DNA from 3 places in the Mesorhizobium sp. U510 genome. Region 3 is predicted to be linked to each of the others. Evidence: predicted binding sites of a transcription regulator. Region 3 holds the regulator's gene; each other region holds the start of a gene.
The links. The regulator LexA, encoded in region 3, represses DNA repair genes until DNA is damaged. The targets are predictions, from matches to a motif close to TGTTCNNNNTGTGTTCNG.
Positions count from the first base shown of each region.

Region 1: the regulator LexA is predicted to act here: its motif matches at 3,088-3,105, upstream of parE (DNA topoisomerase IV subunit B).
Region 2: the regulator LexA is predicted to act here: its motif matches at 5,235-5,252, upstream of dnaE (DNA polymerase III subunit alpha).

Region 1 covers NZ_CP180532.1:4,830,605-4,841,127, forward strand. The annotation lists gene ACLGL5_RS25150 (CpaE/TadZ family protein) at 1-226, opposite strand, end outside; gene ACLGL5_RS25155 (hypothetical protein) at 262-531, opposite strand; gene ACLGL5_RS25160 (type II and III secretion system protein family protein) at 536-1,954, opposite strand; gene cpaB (Flp pilus assembly protein CpaB) at 2,012-2,938, opposite strand; gene parE (DNA topoisomerase IV subunit B) at 3,176-5,233, shown strand; gene ACLGL5_RS25175 (FUSC family protein) at 5,278-7,344, shown strand; gene ACLGL5_RS25180 (DUF2336 domain-containing protein) at 7,341-8,465, opposite strand; gene ACLGL5_RS25185 (MaoC family dehydratase) at 8,619-9,071, shown strand; gene ACLGL5_RS25190 (HpcH/HpaI aldolase/citrate lyase family protein) at 9,071-9,952, shown strand; gene ACLGL5_RS25195 (CASTOR/POLLUX-related putative ion channel) at 9,972-10,523, opposite strand, start outside.
Region 2 covers NZ_CP180532.1:4,804,735-4,815,257, reverse strand. The annotation lists gene ACLGL5_RS25080 (DUF1345 domain-containing protein) at 1-640, opposite strand, end outside; gene ACLGL5_RS25075 (YaiI/YqxD family protein) at 671-1,138, opposite strand; gene gfa (S-(hydroxymethyl)glutathione synthase) at 1,202-1,771, opposite strand; gene ACLGL5_RS25065 (S-(hydroxymethyl)glutathione dehydrogenase/class III alcohol dehydrogenase) at 1,839-2,966, opposite strand; gene ACLGL5_RS25060 (acetyl-CoA carboxylase biotin carboxylase subunit) at 3,167-5,179, shown strand; gene dnaE (DNA polymerase III subunit alpha) at 5,428-8,955, shown strand; gene ACLGL5_RS25050 (ion channel) at 9,008-9,811, shown strand; gene ACLGL5_RS25045 (DMT family transporter) at 9,823-10,523, opposite strand, start outside.
Region 3 covers NZ_CP180532.1:4,589,974-4,600,496, forward strand. The annotation lists gene kynA (tryptophan 2,3-dioxygenase) at 1-692, shown strand, start outside; gene kynU (kynureninase) at 697-1,944, opposite strand; gene ACLGL5_RS24045 (ABC transporter permease) at 1,964-2,887, opposite strand; gene ACLGL5_RS24050 (ABC transporter ATP-binding protein) at 2,893-3,672, opposite strand; gene ACLGL5_RS24055 (ABC transporter substrate-binding protein) at 3,732-4,718, opposite strand; gene ACLGL5_RS24060 (GntR family transcriptional regulator) at 4,871-5,644, shown strand; gene lexA (transcriptional repressor LexA) at 6,022-6,759, shown strand; gene ACLGL5_RS24070 (ComEC/Rec2 family competence protein) at 6,753-9,206, opposite strand; gene gltX (glutamate--tRNA ligase) at 9,310-10,523, shown strand, end outside.

The DNA of each region.
Region 1 (10,523 bases), 240 kb from region 3:
TGACGCGCTGCAGCGACTCGACTTCCTCCAGTCTCGCCGCGTCCATGTCGACGATGATGGCGCCGAAGTCCGCCTCCTGGATCTCGCCGCGCAGTTCGGTGACATTCTTTTCCACCGTCGAGAGCTGGATGATCTCGGAGGCGGCGAATGCGGTCCGCGTGTCCTGCACGAAGGTCCTGTCCGTAGATACGAGCAGGATCTTCTTGGTCTTGATGCCGTTTGCCATTTTTGTCAGCCTGTTAGCGCGATCGCCCTTTGGGGTCAGTTGCCCGTGGTCGTCTGCGATGCCTTCGAAGCGGCGGCCTGATCCGGCGTGACCGGCCCGGCATCGCCACGCTTGGCAGGCACGAGAAGCCTTGTGTTCTGGACGCCGTATTTCCAGGGATCGACCATCTGCATGACGGTGTTGGCGGCCTGGGCGTCGCCGGAGCCCGGCGTCACCCCTTCTGTGCGTATGTAATCGTCGCTGGTGCAGCCGCCGGCCAAACCGGCAAGAAGCAAGGCGACACTTGATGTCAGGACCAGACGCATGGTTTCAGTCCTTCGGCAGGTCGAGGAAGTGCCCGACCGTGGTGGCGGGAGCGGTCCGTGCGGCGCTGCCATCGGCCAGCGCCAGCGCCCGGCCGGTGTCCGATGCCTTCACTTCCTCGGTGTTGTTGAGGAAATAGTCGACATTGCTGGCCGGCCGCGTGCCATCGGTCGGCTCGAGCATTTTCTTCGACGGATCGACCGGCTTGACCAGGTAGGGCGTGACGATGATGACCAGATCGGTCTCGCGCCGCTGATAGGATTTCGACGAGAACAGCGCCCCGAGCACCGGCATCTTGCCGAGGCCGGGAATGCGCGACGTGGTGATGTCGTTTTGCGACTGCAGCAGTCCCGCGATCATGAAGCTCTGGCCGTTCTTGAGATCGACCGAGGTCTTGGCGCGGCGCACGATGAATCCCGGCACGGAGATAGTGCCGATGTTGTAGGAGGACGACGCATCGATCGAAGAGACTTCCGGCGCGATGTCGAGGCTCACCAGCCCGTCCTTGAGCACGGTCGGCGTGAAGTCCAGGCTGACGCCGTATTTCTTATAGCTGACGGAGATCTTGCCGTTGTCCTCCGAGACCGGGATCGGGAATTCGCCGCCGGCGAGGAAGCTCGCCGTCTCGCCCGAGCGGGCGATGAGGTTCGGTTCCGCCAGACGGCGGGCGAGGCCGCGCTCTTCCAGCGCCTTGATGGCGATGTCGATCGACACGCCGTTCGACAGCAGCCGGCCGATGATTTCACCGGTTCCCGCTGCCGGCACCGTGCCGGGGTCGAGCGAAACATCGCGCCCGCCGAAACCGTAGGCAAAATTGGCACTGTATTTGGCGCCCAGATCCTGCCCCGCCTGGCGATTGATCTCGACGAAGCGGACATTGAGCTGAACCTGCTGCGACGACGAGATGTTGACCGAATTGATCACCTCCTCATTGCCAGAAAAGCGGCTGGCGATCTTGCTTGCCTTGTCGGCGGCGACCGCGTCGTCGGCCTCGCCCGACAGCACGACACGGCCATTGGCCGACCCGACCTTGATCTTGGCGTCCGGCACGCTGGCGCGGATGGTGCTGGCCAGTTGATCCGTGTCGAGCGTCACCTCGATGTCGACGGTGCCGACGAGCTGCTTTTTCTCGTCGAACAGCGCAACGCCGGTGGTGCCGAGATTGTTGCCGAGCACATAGAAGGATTTGTCGGTCAATGGATTGACGTTGGCGATCTCAGGATCGCCGATGACGATCTGGTAGAAGGCGGCACTCGTCACGATCGTCTTGGGCTTGCCCTTGGCGACCTTGATCGACGCATTCTTGGCCGCCGAGACATAGACGATGTCATTGTCCGCCTTGGCCACGCCGGGCAAGGCGAGCATTCCGCCCGCAACCAGCGCAGCAGCCATCGCCAGAGCGCGCGCAAAGCGCGATCGATCCATCATTCGATATAGGGTACGCATCACAATTGCCCTGTCCCGTCCGGTCCCCACCGGCCTTTACTTCTGGTCCGGCGCAGGAACCTGATATTCCTCGGCCTTCGTGCCGCGCGTCACGATGACCGTCTTGAATTTCGGCTTCTCCGGCTCCTTGGTTATCGCATCGAAAAGCGAGCCGGCCGCGGCCTGAGCCTTGGCCGCCACCGATCCGCCAAAAGACGAGATGGTGGTGACGCCGTTCTTGCCGTCGCCGCCTTCGGAGGCTGAGCGCAGCGACAGCGACAGCGTGCCGACGGTGCGGGCAAGCGCCACTTTCTGCGCGCCTTCGGTCGTCACTTCAATGGTCACGGAATTCGTGATCTGCGGCGTCGTCTGGCGCTCGTCGGCACCCTGGCCGACACTCAGCACCTTGGCGTCGGCAACGACGATCTCGGAGGTGACGGTTGAACCGGCAGCACCTTGCGCGTTCTTGGCGACCTCCTGGATTTCGCCGGCATCGCGCGTCAGCACGACATCCACGCGGTCGCCCGGCGTGACGAAGCCGCCGACGCCGGCGATCTCGTCAGTGCGGATGGTCACCGCTCGCATTCCGGGCGTAAGCATGTTGGAGAGCGTAGCGCGGCCGTTCGGCCCCGACAGCTTGTTCAGCAGCACCGGTTCGTTGACCTCGATCGGCGACAACACGATGCGATTGCCCTCGCCGAGCAATCCGTCGATGGTGGCAAAGGCACCTTGCGGCAGGGAATCTTGTGGCCAGGGGATTTCGATCAGCTTGGCGCGGTCAAGTTCCTGGCCGTAGCGCAGCGGCGCGTTCGCCACCACGATGGTCTTGAACTCGATCCTGGGCGGGGCGGGAGCGGCGATCGACGCCGTCTTCTCCTCGGCATCGGCTTTGGCCTGGCTCTTGACCCAGAAATCCGCGGCAAAGATCGAGATCGCGCCGAAAACGGCGGCGATACCGATCATCGTTATGGCCTTGCCCCTCACGCCGAAAACCCCTGATGCCGTCGTTTCTTGTTATGTTGGGCTCACGCTAGGCCGCTTTGTTAAAGAATCAGGAATGTAGAACGGTGGTATTGGACCTATTTCCGCCCGCTTGGTTATCGAATGGTTTTAGGATAAGACGGGTCAAATCCCCGAACGTAACAGGAACCTCCGTCGCTTGGCGCTGAAAAGCGTGGCAGTATCGGCGAGTGATTCGCAGCACCGGACCCTATGGCAGGCATGGACGACAACAACGATCTCTTCGGCAATATGGACAAGCAGCCGCAGCCGGTTCGCTCACCGGCGCGCCCGGCCGACCCGCTTGTGCAGGCAGCAGCCAAGCGCCCAGCCGCGACCAAGGATGGCAGCGAGGGCTATAGCGCCGCCGACATTGAGGTGCTCGAAGGCTTGGAGCCGGTGCGCCGCCGGCCAGGCATGTATATTGGCGGCACCGACGACAAGGCGATGCACCATCTGTTCGCCGAGGTCATCGACAATTCGATGGACGAGGCGGTTGCCGGCCATGCCACCTTCATCGATGTCGAGCTTTCGGCCGACGGGTTTCTGACCGTTACCGACAATGGCCGCGGCATCCCGGTCGATCCGCATCCGAAATTCAAGAAGCCGGCGCTCGAAGTCATCATGACGACGCTGCATTCGGGCGGCAAATTCGACTCCAAGGTCTATGAAACCTCCGGCGGCCTGCACGGCGTCGGCGTTTCCGTGGTCAACGCACTGTCGGACCATCTCGAGGTCGAGGTCGCGCGTGGCCGCCAGCTTTATCGCCAGCGCTTTTCGCGCGGCATTCCGGTAAGCGGCCTGGAGCAGCTTGGCGAGGTCCACAACCGGCGCGGAACGAAAATCCGCTTCCATCCCGACGAGCAGATCTTCGGCAAGGGCGCGGCCTTCGAACCGGCGCGGCTCTACCGCATGACGCGCTCGAAGGCCTATCTGTTCGGCGGCGTCGAAATCCGCTGGACCTGTGATCCCTCGCTGATCAAGGAAAAGGACCAGACCCCGGCCAAGGCGGAGTTCCATTTTCCCGGCGGCCTGAAGGACTATCTCAAGGCATCGCTCGGCGACGACTTTCAGGTGACGCGGGAAATCTTCGCGGGAAAAAGCGAAAAGCAAGGCGGCCATGGCTCGCTCGAATGGGCGGTGACCTGGTTTGGCGGCGACGGCTTCATCAATTCCTACTGCAACACCATTCCGACCGGCGAAGGCGGCACGCATGAGGCCGGCTTCCGCAACGTGCTGACGCGCGGCTTGCGCGCCTATGCCGATCTGGTCGGCAACAAGCGCGCCTCGATCGTCACCTCCGAAGACGTCATGATCTCGGCGGCCGGCATGCTGTCCGTGTTCATCCGCGAGCCTGAATTCGTTGGCCAGACCAAGGACAGGCTGGCGACGATCGAGGCAATTCGAATTGTCGAGACCGCGATCCGCGATCCGTTCGACCATTGGCTGGCCGACAATCCGCAGGAAGCCTCGAAGCTGCTGGAATGGGTGATCGCGCGCGCCGACGAGCGGGTGCGCCGGCGTCAGGAAAAGGAAGTGTCGCGCAAGAGCGCGGTGCGCAAATTGCGCCTGCCGGGCAAGCTCGCCGACTGCACGCAGAATGCGGCGGCCGGTGCCGAACTGTTCATCGTCGAAGGTGACTCCGCCGGCGGCTCGGCCAAGCAGGCGCGCGACCGCGCCAGTCAGGCCGTACTGCCATTGCGCGGAAAAATCCTCAACGTCGCCAGTGCCGGCAATGACAAGCTGGCCGCCAACCAGCAGATATCGGACCTGATCCAGGCGCTCGGTTGCGGCACGCGCTCAAAATACCGCGATGAGGATTTGCGCTACGACCGCGTGATCATCATGACCGACGCCGACGTCGACGGCGCCCATATCGCCTCGCTGCTGATCACCTTCTTCTACCAGGAAATGCCGGCGCTAGTGCGTGGCGGCCATCTCTACCTGGCGGTGCCGCCGCTTTATTCGATCCGGCAAGGCGGCAAGGTTGCGTATGCCCGCGACGACGCGCACAAGGACGAGCTCCTGCGCACCGAATTCACCGGGCGCGGCAAGGTCGAGCTTGGCCGCTTCAAGGGCCTGGGCGAGATGATGGCCTCTCAGCTCAAGGAGACCACAATGGATCCGAGGAAGCGCACGCTTCTGCGGGTCGATGTGATCGACGCCGAGGCAGCGACCAAGGACGCGGTCGACGCGCTGATGGGCACCAAGCCGGAAGCCCGCTTCCGCTTCATCCAGGAACGTGCCGAATTCGCCGAGACGGAAGTGCTGGATATCTAGCCGCTGGCCAGTTTAGCTTGCGCTTCCGATATGGAGACCGGCATGTGACCTGGGCGCGGCTGAAAGCGTATTTCGAGACGAGCCTGGCCGGTTTGACGCAGCCGACGCGCTCGGACTGGATTTTCGCCCTGCGCACCGTTTCGGCCGGCCTGATCGCGCTGCTCGCCGCCTATGCCCTCAAGCTCGACCACCCGCAATGGGCGATGATGACGGTGTTTATCGTTGCCCAGCCGGTCGCGGGCATGGTGCTGGCCAAGGGCTTCTACCGGTTGCTCGGCACGCTGGCCGGCGGGCTGGCGGCGATCGGCATCACCACTGTCTTCGGCACCAACCCATGGGTTCTGGTGACCGTGCTCGCCGTCTGGATCGGCATCTGCACCTTCGTTTCATCATTGCTGCGCAATCCCGAAGCCTATGGTGCGGCACTTGCCGGTTACACGGCGATGATCATCGGCCTGCCTGCCTTCGGACAGCCGCATCTGATCGTCGATCTTGCTGTCGCGCGTTGCGCGGAAATCGTGCTTGGCATCGTCTGCGCCGGCGTGACCAGCCGGCTGATCCTGCCGAAACTGGCCAGCGATGCCATCATCTCGCGGCTGAAGCGCTGCATTCTCGACCTTGCCACCTATGCCGCGGGCGCCTTCTCGGGCGGTGACACAGCGACACTTTCCGCACTGCATCGCAAACTCGTCGCGGACACCCAGACACTCGGCGAAATGCGCGCCTATGCCAGGCTGGAAGCGCCGAGCTTCGCGCCGCGTGCCCACCCGGTGCGGCGCACCATCGGACAATTGCTCTCGGCCCTGTCGGCGGCACGCGCGCTGCATTCGCACGCCGCCCCGAAAAACGCCGCCCTCATCCCGGTGCGTTCGCAATTGCAGGCCCTTGTCGGCGATTTGGCGGCAAAGCCCGGCGCACTGGACGATACCGCACCCTGGGTTAAACAGCTCGACGCGATCTCGGCCAAGGCCCGGCAACTGCCCGATGCCTCGGTCGACCAGGGTGACGACAGGGTCGGCACCATCACCCGCCTCACCATCGCCGCCGATTTCGCCGAGGCGCTCAAGCAGGTGCTGCGCGGGCTCGATGCCTTGCGTTCACCGGTCACCCGCACGGGCCGCGCCAGCAGGCAGCCTGCCCTGGTGGTGCACCGCGACTACCCTGGCGCATCGCGCAATGCCGTGCGTGCGGCCCTTGCCACCTTGCTGGTCGCGGCCTTCTGGCTGACGACGAAATGGTCCGAGGCGGCGGGCACGGTCATTCTCGTCGCCGTCGTATCCAGCCTTTTCGCCGCTCGCCCCGATCCGGTGCAGGTGTCCTGGGGCTTCTTCAAGGGCACGCTGCTAGCTTTGCCCTTTGCCTTCCTCGTCGGCCAGATCGCATTGCCTGCTTTGCCCGGCTTCGGCTGGTTCGTCCTGTTTGTCGTGCCGATCCTGGTGCCGACCGCGCTGGGCATGGCCAATCCGCGCTATGTCGGCGTCGCCACGGCCTTCGCCATCAACTTCCTCGCTTTCCTCAGCCCGCATCAAGCGATGACCTACGATCCTGGCCCGTTCTTTGCTGGCTCGGCATCGGTGCTGGTCGGCATTCTGCTGGCGATCGGCGTCTTCATTGCCGTGCTGCCCGCCGATCCGTGGCTCGCGGCAAACCGGATCGTGCGGGCCATGCGCGAGGATTTGGCACGGCTTTGCCTGCACGAGCGCGTGCCGAGGCGTTCGGCCTTCGAAAGCCTCGCCTATGACCGCATCAACCAGCTGATGCCGTTGGTGCAGAACTCCGGCAGGAAGGGCGAGGCGGTGCTGGGCGGGAGCGTCGCCGCCGCGACGGTCGGCCTGGAGATCCTCAGGCTGCGCGGCGCGAGCCAAAACCATGCCATCCCATCGGAAACCACGGTTTCGATCGCCAATTTCCTGAGAGGGCTGGCGCGCGAACTGCTGTTCCGCTCCCCCGGCGATCCGCAGACAGCGACCGTCGCTGTCGCCCGGCAGTATGCGGCTGGTATCGCCCAGCGAAACGCCACCGGCGACATGCTGCAGATCGCGGCATCCCTGCGCATCATTGCCGCCGCGATGGAGGACTTTCCGGACTTTTTCGCGAAAGACCGAGGCTAGGCCGCTGCAATCGCCAGCGCGTGACCCCGCGCGTTCTCGCGCAGCGCGTCGAGATGGATCGACTTGACCAAGGCCGCGAGATCGCCTTCCGCGGATTGCCCGCCCAACTCCTTGAGCATCAGCCAGCTGACTTCCTGCACGCCGGCAACACGCTTGCCATTGGCAACCTCGCGCCAGATCTTCAGCGCACGCAAGATGATGGCATGCGTGGCGGCAGCCAGGCCGGCGCTGCGGAACAATGCCTGCAAGGCCACGTCGTGGCCGCCTGCCAGCAGCGCCCTCACCCGTGGCTCGGATTGCTGGCCGAGTGCCACCAGCGTGGAGCCGAAGAAATCGACCTTGCCATGCGCGATGGTGCGGATGAGGAAGCTCGCGGTGAGATCGCCGCGCAGCCTGAGATGTTCGATCAGCGCGGCGTGTTCTTCCTGGCGCGTGCCCTCAATCAGCGTCACAGAGGCCTTGACGCAGGCGTCTCGCAGGACACGATCGGCCCGCGCGGCGCCCATCAGTGCCATGACCAGCGGCGATGTCTTCAATGTCTCGCCGAGCTTGATCAGAAGCATGTGCCGGCAGTCGGCCGGCAGCCTGATGTCCGATATCAGCGCCTCGCGCACCTGCGGCAGGTGCCCATGGCGTTCGGCCATGCGGCGGAAGCTCAGCGAAGCAATGCTGGCGCCGCTATTGGCGAGCAGGACGGCGCAGGCTTCCGCCTCACCGATCTCGGCGATGGCCGCCGACAGCGCCATCGAGACGACAGGACGGTCGGCGATCAGCTTCTGCGTTGCCTTCTGGCTCGCAGCCACGCGGTTGATCAGATCGGCATCGGTGAGCAGCGGCGAACGCGCCAGCACCACACCGGCGACTTCCGGCTGGTCAGACGCCAGCGCACTGATGATCTGCAGCGGCGCGTGGTGGCTCATCGAGAGCGCTTCGGCCATCGCCAGCCGCACTTTCGACGATGCATCGTCGAGCAGCAGCGTCAGCGCTGCCTCGGCGGCGCATCGGTCCTCGAACGGCAATTCGGAATTGACATAGGCGCGGGCCAGCGCATTGGCCGCGGCGGCGCGCTCGGACACTCTTGCCGTGTAGATCCATTTCAGGAAATGCGAAACAACAACCATGCCCGTCTGCTTACGCCCCATGCCGGAAGGTTTCCGACCCCGCTGGAGACGGTAGGCATAAATGGTTTACGAACGGTTCACCATGTTCATTAACTGGCTTGCGACCGCTGAATGCAGCGCCTATCAACCGTCAATCAGTGCAGGAGACTGAAAATGGCCGGCCTATATCTCGAGGAGTTTGTCGTCGGTCATGTCTTCCAGCACACGCTTCGCAAGACCGTGACCGAGAGCGACAACATGCTGTTTTCGGTGATGACGCTGAACCCGCAGCCGCTTCATATCGACTTCGATTTCGCCGCCAGGAGCGAATGGGGCAAACCGCTGGTCAACTCGCTGTTCACGCTCGGCCTGATGATCGGCATTTCGGTCAACGACATCACGGTCGGCACGACGGTCGCCAATCTCGGCATGAAGGAAACCACCTTTCCACACCCGGTCTTCCATGGCGACACCATCCGCGTCGAGACCACTGTCATCTCGGTGCGGGAATCGAAATCGAAGCCCGATCGCGGCATCGTCGAATTCGAACACCGCGCCTACAACCAGCATGGCGACCTCGTCGCCAAATGCGTCAGGCAAGCGATGATGCTGAAGAAGGCCGCCTGATGCGCTCGCTGCTGTTCGTCCCCGGCGATTCCGAGCGCAAGCTTGAAAAAGGTTTTGGCGCGGGCGCCGACGTGGTGATCGTCGATCTCGAGGATTCCGTGGCGCCGCAGAACAAGGCAGCCGCGCGAGACATTGCGGCACGCTTTATTGCCGAACGCAGGGGGCTAACCAGCTCGGCCATCTACATCAGGGTCAACGACCTCTCGACCGGGTTGACGGATGACGATCTTGCCGCGCTCGTTTCGGCAAAGCCGGTCGGCATCATGCTGCCTAAGTCCAACAGCGGCCAGGATGTACAGCAGCTCTCGGCAAAGCTCAGGGTCTGGGAGGCCGAGAACGACCTGCCCGACGGCTCGATCAAAATCCTGCCGATCATCACCGAAACCCCGGCGGGTGTGCTCGCCGCCGCGACCTATGCCGGCGCAAGCGCGCGGCTCGCCGGCCTGACCTGGGGCGCAGAGGATTTGTCTGCGGCGATCGGCGCACGCGCGGCACGCGACGAGCACGGCCGCTACACCGACCTGTTCCGCCACGCTCGCCTGACGACCATCCTTGCGGCCACAGCCGCGGAGGTCGCGGCGATCGACACCGTGTTCCCGAACTTTCGCGACATGGCGGCCTTCACCGCGGAATGCGCGGAGGCCGAGCGCGACGGCTTCACCGGCAAGATGGCGATCCACCCCGACCAGGTGTCCGTCATCAACGCCGCCTTCACGCCCTCGGCCGAGGCGGTGAAACAGTCGGCGGCGATCGTCGCGGCGTTCGAGGCGGCGGGGAATCCCGGCGTCGTCGGCATTGACGGCAAGATGTTCGACCGCCCGCATCTGCGGCTGGCCGAACGGCTGCTGGCCCGCGCCAAGGCAGCCGGGATCTCCGTTTAGTCTGGCGAGCCTTTGCTCGTCAGTCCCGCGCCAGCACGATGATCCGGTCCTCCGGCAGATAGGTCAGCGCTTCCGACTTCGGAGGATTGACGGTAACGCCGCCCAGCGCCCGCTGGTCGGCATCTCCGGCGCGGATTCGCCGGTAGCCTATGGCGATCTCGCCGCGCAGCCGCGCCGATTGCGCGATCGTCCAGAAGGTCAATGGCTGGTCGATGGCGACATAGTCGGCGACCGGGCGCATGTAGATTTCGGAGCCTTGCTCGTCGAGCAAATCATCGAAGATCGCGGCGAGATATTGGTTCTCGGAGGCCTGCGCCAGCATCAGGCTGACCAGCCGGTTGCTGACGACGAAATCATCGGCCTTGGTCACCGCCGCAAGCTCGCGGTTGCGCACGTCGATCATCTCGCTGACGATGGAGATGTGCAGGCCGGCATCATCGGCGATCTTGCGCAGATGCAGCAGCGTCACCAGTGTGCGCGTGTCGGCCGGCTGCGCAGCCATGGCTTCGCTGTAGCCGAGGACGAGCACGTGGTCGTAGGAAGGCACGTCCAGGCTCGCCAGCGCCGTGCT
Region 2 (10,523 bases), 210 kb from region 3:
CGGCGACGATGACCGTGTTGAAGAAAAACGACAGGATCGAGTGGACGAGGACGACACAGCGCATATGCGTGGTCGAGATGTTGGTGTCGGCGGTTTGCGCCGTCATGCCGATGACTGCCGAGAAATAGAGGAAATCCCAACCTTCCGGGCGCTTGTCGCCTGGGAACAGCAATCCGCCGACCGGGATTTTCTTCTTGGTTTCAGCGTCCACCGCATCGCCGTCCATCCAGTAGACATGCGCATAGTGAAGTGCGGCCATGGCATGGATGGTGAACCAGCCAAGCGGGATCGACAGCAGCGCGAAACCGAGTTCGACGGAATTGCCTCTGTTCTTCTGGTTGATAAGCAGGAACAACGAGACAACGGCGACGACAACGACGACGAGCGTCACGGCGAAGATGACCAGCACCGGCTGGTCGGTGGCGCGCGCATTCTTGCTCAGATATTTGCCGCTGAATTTGGGCATCTGGCTGACGACGAGAATGACGTAGGCGGCGAAAAAGGCATTGGCGCCGATCGAATAGGCGAGCGGGGCGTGCAGCAGCAACGCCACGAGCAGCGCAAACGCGCCGAAACACGCCGACATTGCGAACAGCATATGGCGCTGCATAGGTTTCTGGATCGGGGCTTCGATGGCCATGACGTCTCCACCCTGGATCGCGCTCGGTTTCTAGCCGGGTGTGGCGGATTTCAGCGCGCGCCGCAAGATGCGGTCGAGTTCACCAAGAAACCGCGAACGGTCCTGCGGCGCAAAGGAGGCATTGTAGCCCTTGCTCTCACCGGTCTCGCGCAAATGCTGCTTGAGGTCGCGCATGGCCACCGCCATGCCGATGGTTTCGGGCGTGAACGGCCGCCCGGTTGGCCCAAGCACATGCGCCCCGAGCGCCACCGTGCGGGCGGCAAGCGGAATGTCCGCCGTGATCACGATGTCGTTGGATTTGGCATTCTCGACGATCCAGTCGTCGGCGGCGTCGGCGCCCTTGGAGACCACGACATTGCGGATCATTGGATCGCGCGATGGCCGCAAGCCGCCATTGGAGACGTAGGTGACGACGACGCCGAGGCGCTCGGCGACCTTTTCCACCTCGGCCTTGACCGGGCAGGCGTCGGCATCGACGTAGATGGCGGGTGCGGGCATAATCCCTCCGAAACGGACAGGGGCCGGAAACGTGTCCGGCCCCTGCCTGAAATCTTACAGTGTTCAGGCCGGCAAGGCGCCGGACTTCTTCGCGGTCCAGGTGGCCATATAGTCCATCAGGCCAGGGTTGAGACAGTCATAGGGTTCGAGCCCGATTGTCCTTAGCTGCGCGCGAATACCGTCCATCCGTTTTGGATCGACGCCGGATTCGATGATTGACGAGACGAAGGCTGCAAACCCCGGCGGCGACCAGCCATCCTCGACGAAGCGCTCGGGATGGATGAAGGTCAGGCCCTTGAAGGGATGGTCGCGCTCGACCGGGCCGTGCATATGGACACCGCAGCCGGTGCAGGCATGGCGCTGGATCAGCGCCGCGGAATCGACCACTTTCAGCTTGTCGCCGTTCTCGCTGACGGTGACGTCGCCCGTGCCGGCCACGGCAACCACCGAGAATACCGCGCCTTCCGGCTTCCAGCATTTGGTGCAGCCGCAGGCATGGTTGTGGGCGATCTGCCCCTTGACCTTCACCTTGACCGGCTTGCTGGTGCAGGCGCAGACCAGCGTGCCGCCGGCAAAGCTCGCGCTCTCCTTTGGCAGGCCATTGTCGATTTTCGGATGCAGTTTCTCCGCCATTCTTTTCTCCTCCCAGTTGTGAACCACAGAGGTCGCTGGCCGGTCGGTCGGCGGCGTGTGGCTTGCTTCAGTAAACGACGACGCTTCGGATCGACTTGCCCTCGTGCATGAGGTCGAACCCCTTGTTGATCTCGTCCAGTTTCAGCAAATGGGTAATCATCGGATCGATCTGGATCTTGCCGTCCATGTACCAGTCGACGATGCGCGGCACGTCGGTGCGGCCGCGCGCGCCGCCGAAGGCGGTGCCCATCCAGGTGCGGCCGGTGACCAGCTGGAACGGCCGCGTCGAGATTTCCTGGCCGGCGCCGGCGACGCCGATGATGACCGACTTGCCCCAGCCGCGGTGCGAGGCTTCCAGCGCCTGGCGCATCACCTTGGTGTTGCCGGTGCAGTCGAACGTGTAGTCGGCGCCGCCGATCTGGTCGGCGCCGCGCTTGGTCATGTTGACGAGGTAAGGCACGATGTCGCCGTCGATCTCCTTCGGATTGACGAAATGCGTCATGCCGAACCGCTCGCCCCATGCCTTCTTGTCGTTGTTCAAATCGACGCCGATGATCATGTCGGCGCCGGCAAGCTTCAGGCCCTGAATGACGTTCAGGCCGATACCGCCGAGGCCGAAGACCACGGCGGTCGCGCCTTGCTCGACCTTGGCGGTGTTGATGACGGCGCCGATGCCGGTGGTGACACCGCAGCCGATGTAGCAGATCTTGTCGAAGGGAGCGTCCGGATTGACCTTGGCCACCGCGATCTCGGGCAGCACGGTGAAGTTGGAGAAGGTCGAGCAGCCCATATAGTGGAAGATCTTGTCCTTGCCGATCGAGAAGCGCGACGAGCCGTCGGGCATCAAGCCCTGGCCCTGCGTGGCGCGGATCGCCGTGCACAGATTGGTCTTTCTCGACAGGCAGGACGGGCACTGCCGGCATTCCGGCGTGTAGAGCGGAATGACGTGGTCGCCCTTCTTGACCGAGGTGACGCCCTTGCCGACATCGACCACCACGCCAGCGCCCTCATGGCCGAGAATGGCTGGGAACAGGCCTTCGGGATCGGCGCCCGACAGCGTGAACTCGTCGGTGTGGCAAATGCCGGTCGCCTTGATCTCGACCAGCACCTCGCCTTCGCGCGGACCGTCGAGGTCGACCTCCATGATCTCCAGCGGCTTTCCGGCGGCGACAGCGACAGCGGCGCGGGTTTTCATAGGGCGTCCTCCAAATGCGAATTTTTTTCCAAGGTTTCAGGTTTTTTCGACACGATCAACTAGAAGCTGGCGCCGAGACTGCGCCACAGCGATGAATTGGAATCGCAAATCGATTGAAAGGCAGTGATTTGCATGGTCGGCTTGACCCTGCAAGCACAGGTCATAAAAGGAACGACCGACCGGAGGGGAATGACCTCAGCATGTTCACGAAAATCCTGATCGCCAACCGTGGCGAGATCGCCTGTCGCGTCATCAAGACGGCGCGCAAGATGGGGATTGCCACGGTCGCCGTCTATTCCGATGCCGATCGCGATGCCGTGCATGTCGAGATGGCCGACGAGGCGGTGCATATCGGGCCTTCGCCCGCCGCGCAAAGTTATCTTGTCCCTGAAAAGATCATCGCCGCCTGCAAGGAAACCGGGGCTCAGGCCGTGCATCCCGGCTATGGCTTCCTGTCCGAGCGCGCCGCCTTCTGCGAAACGCTGGAGAAGGAAGGCATCGTCTTCATCGGCCCGAAGCCCAAGGCGATCAAGGCCATGGGCGACAAGATCGAATCGAAGAAATTCGCCAACGCCGCCAAGGTTTCGACCGTGCCCGGCTGGCTTGGCGTCATCGAGAATGCCGACCACGCCGAACAGATCGCCGGCGAGATCGGCTATCCCGTGATGATCAAGGCCTCCGCCGGCGGCGGCGGCAAGGGCATGCGCATTGCCTGGAACCAGTCGGAAGTGCGCGACGGTTTCGACCGGGCGCGCTCGGAAGCCAAGAGCTCGTTCGGCGACGACCGCGTGTTCATTGAGAAATTCGTCGTCGATCCGCGCCATATCGAGATCCAGGTGCTGGCCGATGCGCATGGCAATGCGCTCTATCTCGGCGAGCGTGAATGCTCGATCCAGCGCCGCAACCAGAAGGTGGCGGAAGAGGCGCCGTCGCCCTTCCTCGATGCCAAGACGCGCAAGGCCATGGGCGAGCAGTCGGTGGCGCTGGCCAGGGCGGTCGACTACCAGAGCGCCGGCACGGTCGAGTTCATCGTCGACAAGGACAAGAACTTCTATTTCCTTGAAATGAATACACGATTGCAGGTCGAGCATCCGGTGACCGAACTCGTCACCGGCATAGATCTGGTCGAGCAGATGATCCGCGTCGCCGCCGGTGAGAAGCTCGCCTTGAAGCAAAGCGACATCAAGCTGAATGGCTGGGCGGTGGAAAGCCGGCTCTATGCCGAGGACCCGCATCGCAATTTCCTGCCGTCGATCGGCCGGCTGACGCGCTACCGGCCGCCGGAGGAAGGGCAATTCGGCGATGTGATCATCCGCAACGACACCGGCGTCACCGAAGGCTCCGAGATTTCGATGTTCTATGACCCGATGCTCGCCAAATTGTGCACCTGGGCGCCGACGCGCATCGAAGCGATCGATGCCATGTCGGAAGCGCTCGACAGTTTTGTGGTCGACGGTATCGAGCACAACATTCCGTTCCTGGCGGCGCTGATGCAGCATCCGCGCTGGCGGGAAGGGGCGATATCGACCGGCTTCATAGCCGAGGAATATCCCGACGGTTTTGCGCCCGTCGTGCCGAACAGCGGAGAAAAAGCAGTTCTCACCTCGATCGTGACCGCGGTGGAATTGCTGCGCCGCGACCGGCTCGACCGGCTGGGCGGGCGGTTGGCGCCGCATTCGGGTGCGCTCAAGCGCGATTGGGTGGTGAAGCTCGGCGACGACTACCTCCAGGCGTCCATCCTCGAAGGCATGATATCCATTCCGATGGAGATCGACCTGTCGATCGGCGGCGGCAAGGCGCTGACCGTTTCATCCGACTGGCGGCCGGGCGACCTGATCTGGCGCGGCACGGTCGGCAAGCGCTCCGTTGTCGCCCAGATCCGGCCTGTCGCCAACGGTCTTCGCATCGCCTGGAAAGGCATGTCGGTGACCGCGCGCGCCATGCTGCCGCGCATCGCCGAGCTGGAACGGCTGATGCCGGAGAAGGTGGCGCCGGACACGTCGAAACTGCTGCTTTGCCCGATGCCCGGCCTCGTCGTGTCGATCGCTGTCACCGAGGGCCAGGAGGTCAAGGCCGGCGAGACCTTGGCCGTGGTCGAGGCGATGAAGATGGAAAACGTGCTGCGCGCCGAACGCGACCTCATCGTATCGAAACTCAACGCCAAGCCCGGCGACAGCCTGGCTGTGGACGCGGTGATCATGGAATTCGCCTAGAGATTGTTTGGAAATTCTACTTCGGCCGCCATCTGAAGGCGTTTTCTGCGCTTCCCGTTCTACTTGCGCTCCGGTTCTCGAAACCACCATCATATGACTCGCCGGAGCGAACGTCGAAACAATCTCTGAGGTGAGGCGCCGTGCATTCGGCAAGCCTGTGATTGGCGGTCGTTTGTGCTGGACTGGTATCGCCCTGTCCCGGACAATACATCTCCATCGACTCAAGGCCTTCGACAGCGCGAGAAATCATGGCGGATGACAAACTCCCACGCGACCCCCTGAAGCGCGAAGCCGCGATAGCGGCGGCGCGGCCGGAGGTGCCGGCGCGGCCGTTCGTGCATCTGCGCGTGCATTCGGCCTATTCGCTGCTCGAGGGCGCGCTCCAACTCGGCAAGATCGTCGGCCATGCCGTGAAGGACGAGGCGCCGGCGATCGCCGTCACCGACACCAACAATCTGTTCGGCGCGCTCGAATTCGCGCAGAAGGCGGTGAAGGAGGGCATCCAACCGATCATCGGCTGCCAGATCGCGCTCGCCTTTTCCGGCGAAAACAGCGACGGCCAGCGGGATCGCCGGCGGCAAGGCCCGGAAATGCGGCCGGTCGTTCTGCTCGCCGCGACCGAAGCCGGTTATTCCAACCTGGTCAGGCTGGTCAGCCGCGTCTATCTGGAAACACCGCCCGGCGAGGCGGTGCATCTGACGACCGAGATGCTGGAGGGAAAGGCCGATGGGCTGATCTGCCTCAGCGGCGGGCCACGCGGCCCGATCGGCAACGCCTTGAAGGAGGATCGCCGCGATCTGGCCGAGGTTCGGCTTTTGACGCTCAAGGCGATGTTCGGCGACCGGCTCTATGTCGAATTGGACCGGGTCGCGGGCTATGACCGGGTCATCGAACATCAGACGATCGATCTCGCCTATGCGCACGAACTTCCGCTTGTCGCCACCAACGAGGCGTTTTTCTCTTCACGCGACGATTATGAGGCGCATGACGCGCTGATCGCCATCGCCGAGGGCTCCGTCGTCGCTGTCGATACCCGCCGCCGGTTGTCGCCGGACAATTTCCTGCGCAGCCAGGCCGACATGGCAAAGCTGTTCGCCGACCTGCCGGAAGCGATCGACAACACGGTCGAGATCGCCCAGCGCTGTTCCTATTATCCGAAAACCCGCAGCCCGATCCTGCCACGCTTCACTGGCGGCGATGCCTCCGACAAGGATGCGGCCGAAAAGGCCGAGGCCGCGGAGCTCGCCCGCCAGGCGCGTGAGGGGCTCGACGCACGGCTCGCCCTGCACGGACCGACTCCGGGCTACACGGTCGAGCAGTATCGCGAACGGCTGGAATTCGAGCTCGGCATCATCGAGAAGATGAAATTCCCCGGCTACTTCCTGATCGTTGCCGACTTCATCAAATGGGCCAAGGCGCAAGGCATTCCGGTTGGACCGGGCCGTGGTTCGGGCGCCGGGTCGCTGGTCGCCTATTCGACGACCATCACCGACATCGATCCGCTGCGCTTCTCGCTGCTGTTCGAGCGCTTCCTCAATCCCGACCGCGTGTCGATGCCCGACTTCGACATCGACTTCTGCCAGGATCGCCGCGAAGAGGTGATCCGCTACGTCCAGCAGAAATACGGCCGCGACCAGGTCGGCCAGATCATCACCTTCGGTACACTGCAGGCCCGCGCCGTGCTGCGCGATGTCGGCCGCGTGCTGCAGATGCCCTATGGCCAGGTCGACAAGCTGTCCAAAATGGTGCCGCAGAACCCTGCCAATCCGGTCAAGCTGGCGGACGCCATTGCCAATGAGCCCCGCTTTGCCGAAGAGGCCGAGAAGGAGCCGATCGTCCAGACGCTGCTCGACATGGCTCAGAAGCTGGAAGGTCTTTACCGCCACGCTTCTACGCACGCCGCCGGCATCGTCATCGGCGACCGGCCTTTGTCGGAACTGGTGCCGATGTACCGCGATCCGCGCTCGGACATGCCGGTCACCCAGTTCAACATGAAATATGTCGAGCAGGCCGGGCTGGTGAAGTTCGACTTCCTCGGCCTGAAGACGCTGACCGTGCTGGAGACGGCGGTCAAGCTGATCCGCCGGCGCGGTATCGACATCGACCTGGCGACGATCCCGCTCGACGACCCCGAGACCTACGCCATGCTGTCGCGCGGCGAGGTGGTCGGCGTGTTCCAGGTGGAAAGTGCCGGCATGCGCAAGGCGCTGATCGGCATGCGGCCCGACTGCATCGAGGACATCATCGCGCTCGTCGCCCTCTACCGGCCAGGCCCGATGGAGAACATCCCGACCTACAATGCCAGAAAGCATGGCGAGGAGGAGATGGCCTCGATCCATCCCAAGATCGACCATCTGGTGAAGGAGACGCAAGGCGTCATCGTCTACCAGGAACAGGTGATGCAGATTGCGCAGGAGCTGTCCGGCTATTCGCTCGGCGAGGCCGACCTTCTGCGCCGCGCCATGGGCAAGAAGATCCGCGCCGAGATGGACAAGCAGCGCGAGCGCTTTGTCTCGGGTGCGGTCGAGCGCGGTGTCAGCAAGCCGCAAGCCGACTTTATTTTCGACCTGCTGGCCAAGTTCGCCGACTACGGTTTCAACAAGTCGCACGCAGCCGCCTACGCCGTGGTCTCGTACCAGACCGCCTATCTCAAGGCGCATTATCCGGTCGAGTTCCTGGCCGCGTCGATGACGCTCGATATGGGCAATACCGACAAGCTCGCCGACTTCCGCCAGGACGCGCTGCGCCTCGGCATCGAGGTTCTGGCGCCGTCGGTGATGACGAGTTTTCGGCCTTTCGAGGTCGGCGAGAACCGCATCTATTATTCGATGGCCGCACTCAAGGGCGTCGGCGACGCGGCGGTCGAGCACATCGTTGCCGTGCGGGGCGAAAAACCGTTCAAGAATCTCGCGGATTTCTGCGAGCGGGTCGATCCCAAGATCGTCGGCAAGCGCGTCTTCGAAAGCCTGATCATGGCCGGCGCGCTCGACTGCTTCGGCCATGACCGCGCCCAGATGATGGCTGGCGTCGAACGGATGATGGGATTGGCGTCACTTGCCCAGCAGAACGCCGTTTCCGGCCAGGCCGATATTTTCGGCGCCTCACTCGGCGCTCAGTCGCAGGCGTTGAACCTGCCGGCGACGGACCCATGGCTCGCCGCCGACCGGCTGCACCGCGAATTCCAGGTCGTCGGTTTCTATCTCTCGGCCCATCCGCTCGACGAATACAAGGCGGCCTTGCAGAAGATGCGGGTGCAGAACTGGGCGGAGTTCTCGGCCGCCGTCAAGCGCGGCGCTTCTGCCGGCCGCCTGGCAGGCACGGTGACCAGCAAACAGGAGCGCAAGACGCGCACCGGCAACAAGATGGGCGTTGTGGCCTTTTCCGATACTTCCGGCCAGTACGAGGCCGTGCTGTTTTCCGAAGCGTTGGCGCAGTACCGTGACTTGCTGGAAGCCGGCCGCTCCGTCGTGATCACCGTCGCGGCCGAGGACCGGCCCGAGGGCGTCAATTTGCGCATCAACTCCGTGCAATCGCTGGAGGAGGAGGCAAGCCGTATCCAGAAGGCGCTGCGCATATTCGTCAGGAACGATGGACCCGCCTCGATAATCCAGTCCCAGCTCACCCAGCGCGGTGAAAGCCAGGTGAGCATCATCGTAATCAAGGAAGAGGCCCAGGGCGAGGTCGAGATCGCTTTGCAGGGCGGCTACCGCGTCTCGCCGCAGATCGCCTCGGCGATGCGCGCCGTGCCCGGCGTGGTCGAAGTGGAACTGGTGTGATCGCCGCGCTTGGCAGGCATCGGCGCATGCCGCCCATGTCATCGCGATCGGCATGAAGGCCGCTGACAGGCGAGCATCACAGGATCGTTCCGCGATGGCGCGGCTGCGCGACATGCTGCGCAGGCTCTATCATGGGCGCACGCCGGCCGCCTTCCGCTTTCAGGTTGCGGCAATCGTCATCGATCTCGCCATCATCGCTTTCTTCATCGCGACACCCGTCATCCAGCATTCGGCCTCGTTCCTGTGGCTGGATTATGCGGTGGCGGCGCTGGTCGGCGCCGATCTGATTGCCAGGCTGCTGGCTTCCAACGACATGCTGCGCCTGATGAAGCAGCCGACCTCCTGGGTGAATGTCTTCATCCTGTTGACGCTGCTGATGCCGACGGCGCTCGCCAATCTCGGTTTCCTGCGCATCCTGCGGCTGTGGTCGCTGTCGCGCAGCGGTTCGATCTGGCGGCATTTCGAGATGCGTGGGCTGAGGCCCTGGCGCGAGGCAAGCAATGCGGTCATTAACCTCTTGACGTTTCTGTTCGTCATCACCGGCTTCGTCTACACCTTCTTCTTCCGAAACGGCGCCGGGCTGGAAAACTACATCGATGCGCTTTATTTCACCGTCGCCACGGTGACGACGACCGGCTTCGGCGACATCGTGCTGCCGGGAATGGCCGGCAAGCTGACGGCGATCGTCACCATGATCATCGGCATATCGCTGTTTGTCAGGCTGGCGCAGGCGATCTTCCGGCCGGCCAAGGTGTTCTTTCCCTGTCCGCAATGCGGGCTGCAGCGGCATGAGCCGGATGCCGTGCACTGCAAGGCCTGCGGGCACGTCCTCAACATACCGAACGAAGGCGACTGACTGGCTGACTGCTACGATGCCGCCACTTCAGCCGGCTGCACCGGTTTGCGCTGCAGGTTGAGCAGATTGCCCATCAGGATCAGGAGAGCGCCACCGGCGGTGAAGGCGTCGATCTGCTCCTTGTAAAGCAGCCAGCCGACCAGCGCCGAGAAGGGCACCCGCAGAAAATCCATTGGCGAAATGACGGTGGCGTCGGCATAGGTGAGCGCGCGGGCCATGCAGAAATGTGACGACATGCCGGTGAAGGCGATCAGCAGGATCCAGGGCCACAGTTCAAGCGATGGCGTGCGCCACACGTAGACGGCGGGGATGAGGCCGAGCGCCGACTGGATGATCAGCATCCAGAAAATGATGCGCACGACGCTGTCGGTGCGCGTCAGCGATTTGACCAGGACCAGCGATATGCCGAAACAGACCGCGGCGCCCAGCACGACCAGATGTCCGGGATCAACCGCGTTGACGCCTGGACGGACGATGACCACCACGCCGATCAGGCCTAGCACGACCGCCGCCAGTTTCGGCCGGCTCAGCCTTTCGCCGAGAAACGTCACCGCCAGGATCGCCGTCCAGATCGGCGTGGTGAATTCGATCGAGATCAGCACCGCCAGCGGGATCAGGGTCAAGGCGTAGAGCCATGCCGCCTGGCCGGTATAGTGGACGACGTTGCGCGCGATATGGGCGAGGGGACGCTGCGTGCGCATTGCCGCGAAGC
Region 3 (10,523 bases):
TCCAGCACCAGACCTCGGAGCTCTGGATGAAACTTGCTTTGCACGAGATTGGCGCCGCCATACGCTCCATTCGCGCCGACCGCCTCGAGCCGAGCTTCAAGATGCTGTCGCGCGTCGCCCGGATTTTCGAGCAGTTGAACAACGCCTGGGACGTGCTGCGCACGATGACTCCAAGCGAATACACCGAGTTCCGCGACGCGCTCGGCCAATCCTCTGGCTTCCAGTCCTGGCAATACCGCGCCATCGAGTTCATGGCTGGCAACCGCAACCTAGCAATGCTCGGACCTCACAAGCACCGGCCGGACCTCACCGGCAAGCTGGAGGCCATCCTGGCCGAGCCATCGCTTTACGACGAAGCGCTGCTGCTTCTGGCGCGCAACGGGTTCGACATCGGCGCCGATGCCAAGCGCACCGACTGGCGTGAGACCCGCACCGAGAACGAAGAGGTGATGGTCGCCTGGCAGACCGTCTACCGCGATCCGCAGCGCTACTGGATGTTCTATGAGCTGGCCGAGAAGCTGGTCGATTTCGAGGACTATTTCCGCCGCTGGCGCTTCAACCATGTCACCACGGTCGAGCGCATCATCGGCCTGAAGCGCGGCACCGGCGGCACCTCAGGTGCGTCCTATCTCAAGAAGATGCTCGAGGTCGTGCTGTTTCCGGAACTGTGGACGGTCCGCACGCGGCTCTGAGGTCTCAAGTCACCGCCGTCTTGACCGCGAAACGCGCTTCCTGCCAGGCGCCGGTGCGCAGGATGTCCTCGAGCACCTCGACCGCCTGCCAGACGTCCTTGTAGCCGACATAGAGCGGCGTGAAGCCGAAGCGGATGGTCGACGGCGCGCGGAAATCGCCGATCACACCGCGCTCGATCAAGGCCCGCATCACCTGGTAGCCATGCGGGTGGAGGAACGACACCTGGCTGCCGCGCGCATTGCCGTCGCGCGGACCTTCGAGTTCGAGGCCGTAGGCGCCGCATCTGGCTTCGACGAGCTGGATGAACAGGTCGGTGAGCGCGATGCTCTTCTTGCGCACCGCCGCCATGTCGACATCGTCCCAGATATCGAGCGCCCCTTTCAGCGCCCGCATCGACAGCACCGGCTGCGTGCCGCACAGGAACCGGCGGATGCCGCTGCCGGCCGCATAACTTTGTTCAAAAGCGAAGGGCCGTGCATGGCCCCACCAACCGCTCAGCGGCTGATGGACGTCGTCGTGGTGGCGCTTCGCTGCATAGATGAACGCCGGCGCACCCGGACCGCCATTGAGATATTTGTAGGTGCAGCCAATGGCGAAATCGGCGTTCGCAGCATCGAGTTCGACCGGCAACGCGCCGGCCGTATGGCAGAGATCCCAGACGATCAGCGCACCGACCTGATGGGCCTTGCACGTCAGCGCGGCCATGTCGCGCAATTGTCCGGTTTTGTAATTGACGTGGTTGACCAGGATGACCCCGACGCGCTCATCGATCAGCTCCTCGATGGTGGGCGCGTCGACGCCTTCGAGCCGCAGCACCGTGCCCGGCCGCGTCGAGGCCACGCCTTCGGCCATGTAGAGATCGGTCGGGAAACTGTCGCCCTCAGCGACGATGACCGAGCGGTTCGGCCGAATGCCAAGGGCTGCATGCAGCACCTTGTAGATGTTGATCGAGGTCGTGTCGCAGACCACCGTCTGGCCGGCCTCGGCGCCGATCAGACGTCCGAGTTGGTCGCCGAGCGCGACCGGCATGTCGAACCAGCCCGCGGTGTTCCAGGCGCGGATGAGATCCTGCGCCCATTCCTGCGTCGCCGCCTTTTGCAGCTCGTTGAAGACGGCGGGCGCCGCGGCACCCAGCGAGTTGCCGTCGAGGTAGATCACACCTTCCGGCAAAATGAAGCGGTCGCGCATGGCACGCAGCGGATCCGCCGCATCCATGGCTTCGACTGCGGCGAGATCGATCGTTGCACGCATGATGTGTGACATTCCCTGGTTATTCACGGATCGCTTCGCGCGCGGGCGCTGGTCCCCGGCTGCGCTTGAGGCTCGGCAGAGCAAGCATGGCGAGCACGAACAGGCCCGTGGCAAGCTTCAGGTCGGGAGGCGGCATGCCGGCGGCAAGGCAGAACGACACCAGCTGGTAGTAGATGATCGCGCCGGCAAAGGGCGCCAGCAGCTGGCGCGAGACCGTCTGCTTGCCAACGACCGCCTCGCCGATCATCAGCGCGGCAAGGCCGTTGATGAGGATGCCCAGCCCCATATTGACGTCGGCAAATCCCTGCGACTGCACCATCAACGCGCCGCTCGAGGCCGAAAACGCGCTTGCCAGCCCGACACCGCCTATGGTCGCCGCCCAGACATTGATGCCCTGCGCCTCGGCCATGTCGGGATTGGCGCCGACGGCGCGCACGGCGGTCCCCTTCTCGGTTCTGAAGAACATGTAGAGCGCCGCAAAGGCGATGAGCGCGAGAAGGCCGGCGACGACGATCTTGCTGGCCGGAAAACCCGGCCGCGCGAACGGCACCCAATCGAACACGGTGGGCGAGCCGAAAACCGAAAGGTTAGACTTGCCCATGATGCGCAGGTTGATGCTGTAGAGCATCGTCATCATCAGGATGCCCGCCAGCAGCGTGTGGATGCGGAAGCGCAGATGGATGAAGGCGGTGCAGCAACCCGCCGCGAAGCCCGCCACAAATGCGACGACGATGCAGGTCAGCGGCGATACCCCGGCAGCCAGCAGCACGCCGCAGACGCAGCCGCCCAGCGGAAAGGCGCCTTCGCTAGTGAGATCGGGAAAGTTCAGCATGCGGAACGGGATCATGATGCCGAGCACGACAAAGGCCAGGATCAGGCTCTGCGCCAGGGTCACCGGCATGATCGCGACAAAGCTCGTCAGAACGTCCGGAATAAAGCCCATGGTGATCAGCTCGCCAGCAACATGCGGTCGGTCTTGATGGAAAAATGGCCGATCAGATCGATAACCGTGACCCTCGCCTTCTCCTCGCCGGAGACCTCCAGCAGGACCCGGCCCGCGTCGAGCATGATCACCCGGCTGCCATAGTCGACGGCGTGCTGCATGTTGTGGGTCACCATCAGCGTGGTCAGCTTCAGCGCGTTGACGGCACGCACCGTCGCCTGCATGACGATCTCGGCCGTGCGCGGGTCGAGTGCCGCGGTATGCTCGTCGAGCAGCAGCAGGTCCGGCGATCCGCCGACTGCCATGATCAGCGACAGCGACTGCCGCTGCCCGCCCGAGAGCAGGTCGACACGGGTGTCGAGACGATTTTCGAGGCCGAGGCCCAATATCGACAGGCGCTCCTTGTAGGACGCGAGCCGCGTGGCGTTCAGCCCTTGCCGCAGCGTGCGTTTTTGGCTGCGCAGATCGGCCAGCAGCATGTTCTCCGCCACGGTCATGCTGGCGGCGGTGCCTCGCATCGGATCCTGGAAGACGCGCGCCAATCGTGTGGCGCGCTTGTGCACCGGCATGGCTGTCACGTCGGCGCCGTTGATCAGGATCTTGCCGGAATCCAGGACGAGGGCTCCGGAAATAGCGTTGAGCATGCTGCTCTTGCCGGCCCCGTTGGAGCCGATGACGATGCCGAACTCGCCGGTGGCCAATGACAGGCTGAGGCCGTCGAGCGCGACCTTCTCGTCGGCCTGCCCCTTGTAGAATACTTTGCGCGCGGATCGGATATCGAGCATCGTTCCTCCCTGGCCGGAAGGGCGACGGCGCCAACGCCATCGCCCCTTGCAGCCCGATATCAGTCGACGATGCAGCCGCAATCGGCCATCGAAGCCGGTATCTCGATGCCGAACGCGGCCATCGCCTTGCGGGAAATCGTTGCCATGTGATCCTTGTAGGCCGGGCGCGACGGCGCGATCGTCTTGGGATCCTTGCCCTTGAGGATTTCGGCGGCGATGTTGCCGGCGTTCATGCCGACCTGCGTGTAATTGACCGCGAAGCTCGCCGGCACGGTGCCGTTGCGGACCGCGCTGTCATCAGAGTTGACGACCGGGATACCGGCCTGGCGTGCGGCCGCGGAGACAGCGGCGATTGCCGGCTGGATCAGGTTCGAGGCCGGACCGTAGATCACGTCAGCCTTGCCGGCGAGCGAAGCGATGCGTTGCTGGATGTCATTGACGTTGTCGATGCCGACTTCCACGACCTCGAAACCGGCCGCCGGCGCCGCCGCCTTGATCTTTTCTATCAGGGCAACGTCATTGGCCTCGCCTGGATTGTAAGGCACCCCGAAGCGCTTGGCGTTCGGCAGCAGCTTCTTGGTGAAGGCCATCACCGCGGCGACATCCTGCAGATCGCTGGCGCCGGTCATGCCTTCGTCTCCGGCGTCCCACGACGGCACCAGCTTGGCCGCCACCGGATCGGTGACAGCGGCAAAGACGATCGGAATGCCGGAACCGGCGAGCGCCTTCTTGGCGATCTGCGATACCGGCGTGGTGATGGTGTAGATCAGCTTGGGCTGCTCCGCCTGCAGCTTGGCAATCATCTGCGGCACCAGCGATGCATCGAAGTTGGTATGGCTTTCGGTGTAGACGACGTCCTTGCCCTCGACAAAACCGTTGTCCGTCAATGCCTTCTTGAAGCCGGCTATGGCGGCATTGAGCTGCGGATGCTCGCCGAAATTAGCGATGCCGATGCGTATCTGATCGGCCGCGGCGCTGCCTGCGCTGACCATTAATGCGCCTGCCAGGGCCAATCCCGACAGCCAAGCGGACTTCGACTTCAACATCATTTCCTCCCAGATTTGATCAGCGCCGCCCACAGGACGGCAACTGCGGCGATCATGGTCAGTCGCCCGCCGTGTGTCAAACATTATATATAATTCTTGCCATACCTCCGCTTCATATATAATTTTCGCAAGCCGATGACGGACGGATGGCGATGCAGGATCAGAACAATTCCACGAAGACCGAGGCGGCCTATCAGCTGCTGCGGCGCGATATCCTGACCACCCGCCTCATGCCGGGCGCGCCGCTCAAGCTGAGCGCGCTGCGCGGCACATACGGCGTCGGCTGGACGCCGCTGCGTGAAGCCTTGTCCCGACTTGAAGCCGAGCGCCTGGTCACCGCCATCAGCAATCGCGGCTTTGCCGTCGCTCCCGTGTCGCGCGCCGAGCTCGAGGACTTGGCGCGCGCAAGGATGGTTGTCGAAATGCCGCTGTTCCTGGAATCGATCGCGAACGGCGGCAGGGAATGGGAGGACGCGGTCGTCACCGCTCATTACCGGCTCTCCCGGTGCAAGACCGCGGTCGAAGACCCTTCCGATGCGGCCGTCGACAAATGGGACGAGAGCCACGAGGCCTTCCATGCGGCTCTGCTGAGCGCGGCGACGTCGAACTGGCTATTGCGCTTCCGCTCGACGATCGCCGATCAACTGCGTCGGCATCATCGGTTTCTCGGCCTGGCGCCGACATTGCGGGCGGCGGCCGGCCTCAAGGACGGCTATGGCGAGGCTATGGACGCCCTGCGCGAGGCGATCGCCATCGAGCATCACACCGCAATCATGGAAGCGGCGCTCGATCGCAATGTCGAGCGGGCAAAGGCGCTGATGACCGCGCATATCGGCTACACGCTGCATGTCTATGTCCACAGCGAAGACAACGGCGCCAACACCTACACCGCGCGCGCCGGCAGCCTGAAAGCGGTTTCCGGATGACGTTGCCGCGGCGTCCATATCCACGCGGCCATGGCCGGCCTGAACCCGCGACCGTTGGCATTTTGATTTCGTTTCGTTCCGCCGGAAATGGATCGATACACCGTACAAATCCGCTCTGTGGACGCCTCTCAAATGCCTGATGCCAAACCGCATCCAGGGGTAGGCCACAGGCCATTAACCAAAATGATTTCAATGAACCTGCGGGGAGCGGAAGCGGTCTAGCGCGGCCCGCTGCCGGGGCCAAATAATTTCGGACGCGTTAACAAATTCATTAAACTTTAAACAGTTGCGGAACACAACTGGAACAGATAGTGTTTGTTCTGGGTTTGTTTTTCGATTCTGATTCACACCCGTCGTTCAATGCCTTGGGGGCCGCCATGCTGACACGCAAGCAACATGAACTGCTGATGTTCATTCATGAACGGCTCAAGGAAAGCGGCATTCCGCCTTCCTTCGACGAAATGAAGGAAGCGCTCGATCTTGCCTCCAAGTCAGGCATTCATCGCCTGATCACGGCACTGGAGGAACGCGGCTTCATTCGCCGGCTGCCCAACCGGGCGCGGGCGCTGGAAGTGCTGCGGCTGCCGGATTCGATCGCACCCGGCCTCAACGCGGCAAAGAAATTCTCGCCAAGCGTCATCCAGGGCAGCCTCGGCCAGGGTGGTCTTGGCCGCCAGATCAAGCCGGCGGCATCGCGCTTGCCCGCGGCCGGCAATAATGACGATGCGGTTTCCGCCGTGTCGATCCCGGTGATGGGTCGCATCGCCGCTGGTGTGCCGATCGATGCCATCCAGCATCAGACACATTCGATCTCGGTACCGCCGGACATGATCATGGGTGGCGAGCATTATGCACTTGAGGTCAAGGGCGACTCGATGATCGACGCCGGCATCTTCGACGGCGACACGGTCATCATCCGCAACGCCGACACGGCGAGCCCGGGCGAGATCGTCGTGGCGTTGGTCGACGAGGAGGAAGCAACCCTGAAACGGTTCCGCCGCAAGGGCGCCTCGATCGCCCTTGAAGCCGCCAACCCGGCCTACGAGACGCGCATTTTCGGGCCAGACAGGGTCAAGGTGCAAGGCAAGCTTGTCGGGTTGATCCGGCGCTACTGAGCAGGAACGGCAGGCTTTTCGGGTTTTTGATAGGGCGGCAGCCCCCTCGCCTCGCGCGAAAATTTTCGCTGCTCGTGCCAGGGCCGATATGGCCCGTCCACCGCGAAGCTGATGATTGGCGGACCTGTCGCCGATTGGCGGTCGAAGAAGACGGCGGCACTGCCCTTGCGGGCAAGTTGCCGTTTGGTGACGACAACAACCAGCGGATTGTGGCAGGAATCATAGCCGGTTGCGTCATTGACGACGATCAAATCGGCGAAGCCGCAAGCCTTCCAGGTGTCCTTGCGGTCTTCGACATGCGCGATGATCGCCCCTGACGGGTGCCGGGCAAGACAGACGCCATCCGTGCAATAAAACGGCGCTCCCGGCGGCAGATTGGCGGCATCGGCAATGTCGAATTGCCAGTCCGCCTTGTCGAACATCTCCGGCACGACGATGGTTTCGGACACCAGCGCGCGTTTCCAATTGTCGACGGTGAACTCGTTCGGGCGAGCCCGGCTGACCGCGAGTTCTCCACCGCCGATCGGCAGCGCCACCAAACGCGCATCTTCGGAAATCAGCACATCCGGGGCGCGCGTATCCGATACTGTCAGCAGGCCGGCAAGCGCGAATGGCACTGCCGCGAGCCGCAGCCAGGTCGTCGCCATCGTCGCGATGATCAGGGCGATGGTCACCAGCAGCACGGATTGCTGCGAAATCAGCCCGACCGCATCGACCGGGGAGCGCTCCGATATCCACGCCGATATGGCGATCATTGCGGTCAGGCCCTTGCCCATCACGTAAAGGAAGGGACCGTCGGCACCAAAGGGCATCGCAAGCGAACTGAGAACAGCGAAAGGCATGACAATCAGTGACACGATCGGCATGACGGCCAGATTGGCGAACAGGCTGAGCGGCGACACACGCTGGAAATGCCAGATGGCAAACAGCGCCGTGGCGCAGCCGGCGATGATGGATGTCATCGCCAACCCACCCGTCGCCAGCAGGAATTTTCGCGTGAGAAAACCCGGCAGGGATCGCTTTGGCGGTGGCGGTCTTGCCTTTCCCGCATGGTGATCCGCCCAGCCGGCATAAGCCCCGACCAGCGCCGCGGTCGCGGCGAACGACATCTGGAAGCTTGGGCCGACTACCTCATGCGGCGACACCACAATGACGGCGATCGCCGAGATCGCAAGATTGCGCATGGTCAGCGCCGCGCGATCGAACAGCACGGCAATCAGCATCACCGCCAGCATGATGAAGCTGCGTTCGGCCGCGACGACGACGCCGGAAATGACGAGATAGGCGGCGATCGAGAAAAGGGCCGCGGCGGCCGCATATTTCTTCACCGGCCGACGCGCGGAAAAGTCCGGAAACAGCGCGAAGGCGCCGCGCAGCAGCCCCATGATGGTACCGGCGACGAGCGCCATATGCAGTCCGGAAATGGAGATGATGTGATAGATGCCGGTGCGTCGCATCGCCTCGTTGATTTCATCGGGAATGCCGGCCCGCACGCCGACGATCAGCGCCGCCGCGATCTCACCCTCGGCACCGCCAACCGTGGCCCTGATGTGGTCGGCAATGGCTTCACGGGCATTTTCTATCCCCGAGAAAAGGCGGGCCGTGAGCGGCACCTCGTCGTCCGTGGCTGAGACAAGCTTTGGGTTGCCGAGAAAGAATCCGCTGCCGCCAATGCCGGCAAAATAGCTGTCGAAGGAGAAATCGTAACTGTCCGGCCGCACCGGACCGGTCGGCGGCAACAGTTTAGCATAGCCGGTGACCAGGGAGCCGGCAGTCATTTCCGCCGGGATATCTCGCGCCGAAAGCCTGACCCTTTCCGGCGCATAGCGCAGTTTCGGCCGGGCGGTCGACGTCACGTCGATGGTCAGCCGGATGCGGCCGGTCTCCATCCGGTCGAGCGAAACGACACGGCCGGTGACTTGCGCCGAGATTTCCGAACCCAGCATCTGGGTGCCCGCCCGCCATGTCTCGACCTTGGCGACAAGCAGGCCAAGCGCGCACAACAATGCCGCCGTGAAGCCCAGATGGGTTTTGGGCCAGGAGCGCGAAACAAATGCACAGACCGCCATCAGCACGACGACCGCGACAGGCTTTGCAAAATCAGGCTCCGTCGCGAGCGAATAATAGCCGATCGCTCCAGCGGCCAGACAAACCGGCACCAGCAGGAAGGCGATGCCCCGGTCAAGCTCGAGCTCCGCTGCCGTCGCCGCACTATGGCGTAGGCGAGGCCAGGAAACCCGGGCGAGTCGCCGCCGGACACGCACAATCCGGCCTGAAGCAGGCGGCGGAAGTGTCGCCGGCATATCCGCCTGCGGCGGCTGGCTGCCGGGTGCAGGCATAAGGGGCGATGGCAGTGGGTTCGCAAGGGGAGATGCAAACAACGACCGTTCGCTGACGCCAACACCAGCGTCCTCGCCCTGATCCGAGCCCCAGCCTCGTCCAGCCATCGGGTCCTGCCCCTTGCACCCCTGACGCCCTATGCTACATGAACGCGCGACGCGCGAAAGTCCGCGCGGCCGCACCCCGCTTCAGATGGTTTCCGAGAGTTTCATGTCCGACAAGGTCGTCACCCGTTTTGCCCCCTCGCCCACCGGCTATCTGCACATCGGCGGCGCGCGCACGGCTCTGTTCAACTGGCTCTATGCCAAACACACCGGCGGCACGATGCTGCTGCGCATCGAGGACACCGATCGCGAGCGTTCGACCGCCGCCGCGACGGCTGCCATCCTCGACGGCCTCTCCTGGCTCGGCTTGACCTGGGACGGCGACGCGGTCTCGCAGTTCGAGCGCGCGCCACGCCACCGCGAGGTCGCGGAGGAACTCGTGCGTCTGGGCAAGGCCTATTACAGCTACGAGACGCCGGCCGAGTTGGAGGCGATGCGCGAGGCAGCACGGGCCAAGGGCCTGCCGCCGCGCTACAACGGCCAGTGGCGCGACCGCGCCCCCTCTGAGGCGCCTGCGGGCGTCAAGGGCGCCATCCGCATCAAGGCGCCGACCGAAGGCGAGACGATCGTCCATGACCGCGTCCAGGGCGAGGTGCGCTTCCCCAACAAGGATCTCGACGACTTCATCATCCTGCGTTCGGACGGCAACCCAACCTACATGCATGCCGTCGTCGTCGACGACCACGACATGGGTGTCACCCACATCATCCGCGGCGACGACCACCTGACCAATGCGGCCCGCCAGACCGTGATCTACAACGCCATGGGCTGGGACGTGCCGTCTATGTCGCACATCCCGCTGATCCATGGCGCCGACGGCGCCAAGCTGTCGAAGCGCCATGGCGCGCTCGGCGTCGAAGCCTATCGGGCCATGGGCTACCTGCCGGAGGCACTGCTCAACTACCTGGCGCGCCTGGGCTGGAGTCATGGCGATGACGAGATCATGTCGATCAAGGACATGATCTCCTGGTTCGATATCGGCGACGTCAACAAGGGCGCTGCCCGCTTCGATTTCGCCAAGCTGGAAGCGATCAACGGCGCGCATATGCGGCGCATGGCCGACGCGAAGCTGTTGGACATCTTCATCGCCACTCTGCCCTATCTCGAGGGTGGCCCGGCGATGGCCGCGCGCCTCAACGAACACAACAAGGCGCAGTTGCTGGCGGCCCTTCCGGGCCTGAAGGAGCGCGCCAAGACGCTGGTCGAGCTCGTCGATGGCGCGGCCTATCTGTTCGCCACGCGACCGCTGCCGGTCGACGAGAAGGCGGCCCTCCTGCTCAACGACGACGCCCGCAAGATCCTGCGCGGCGCTCACGAAGC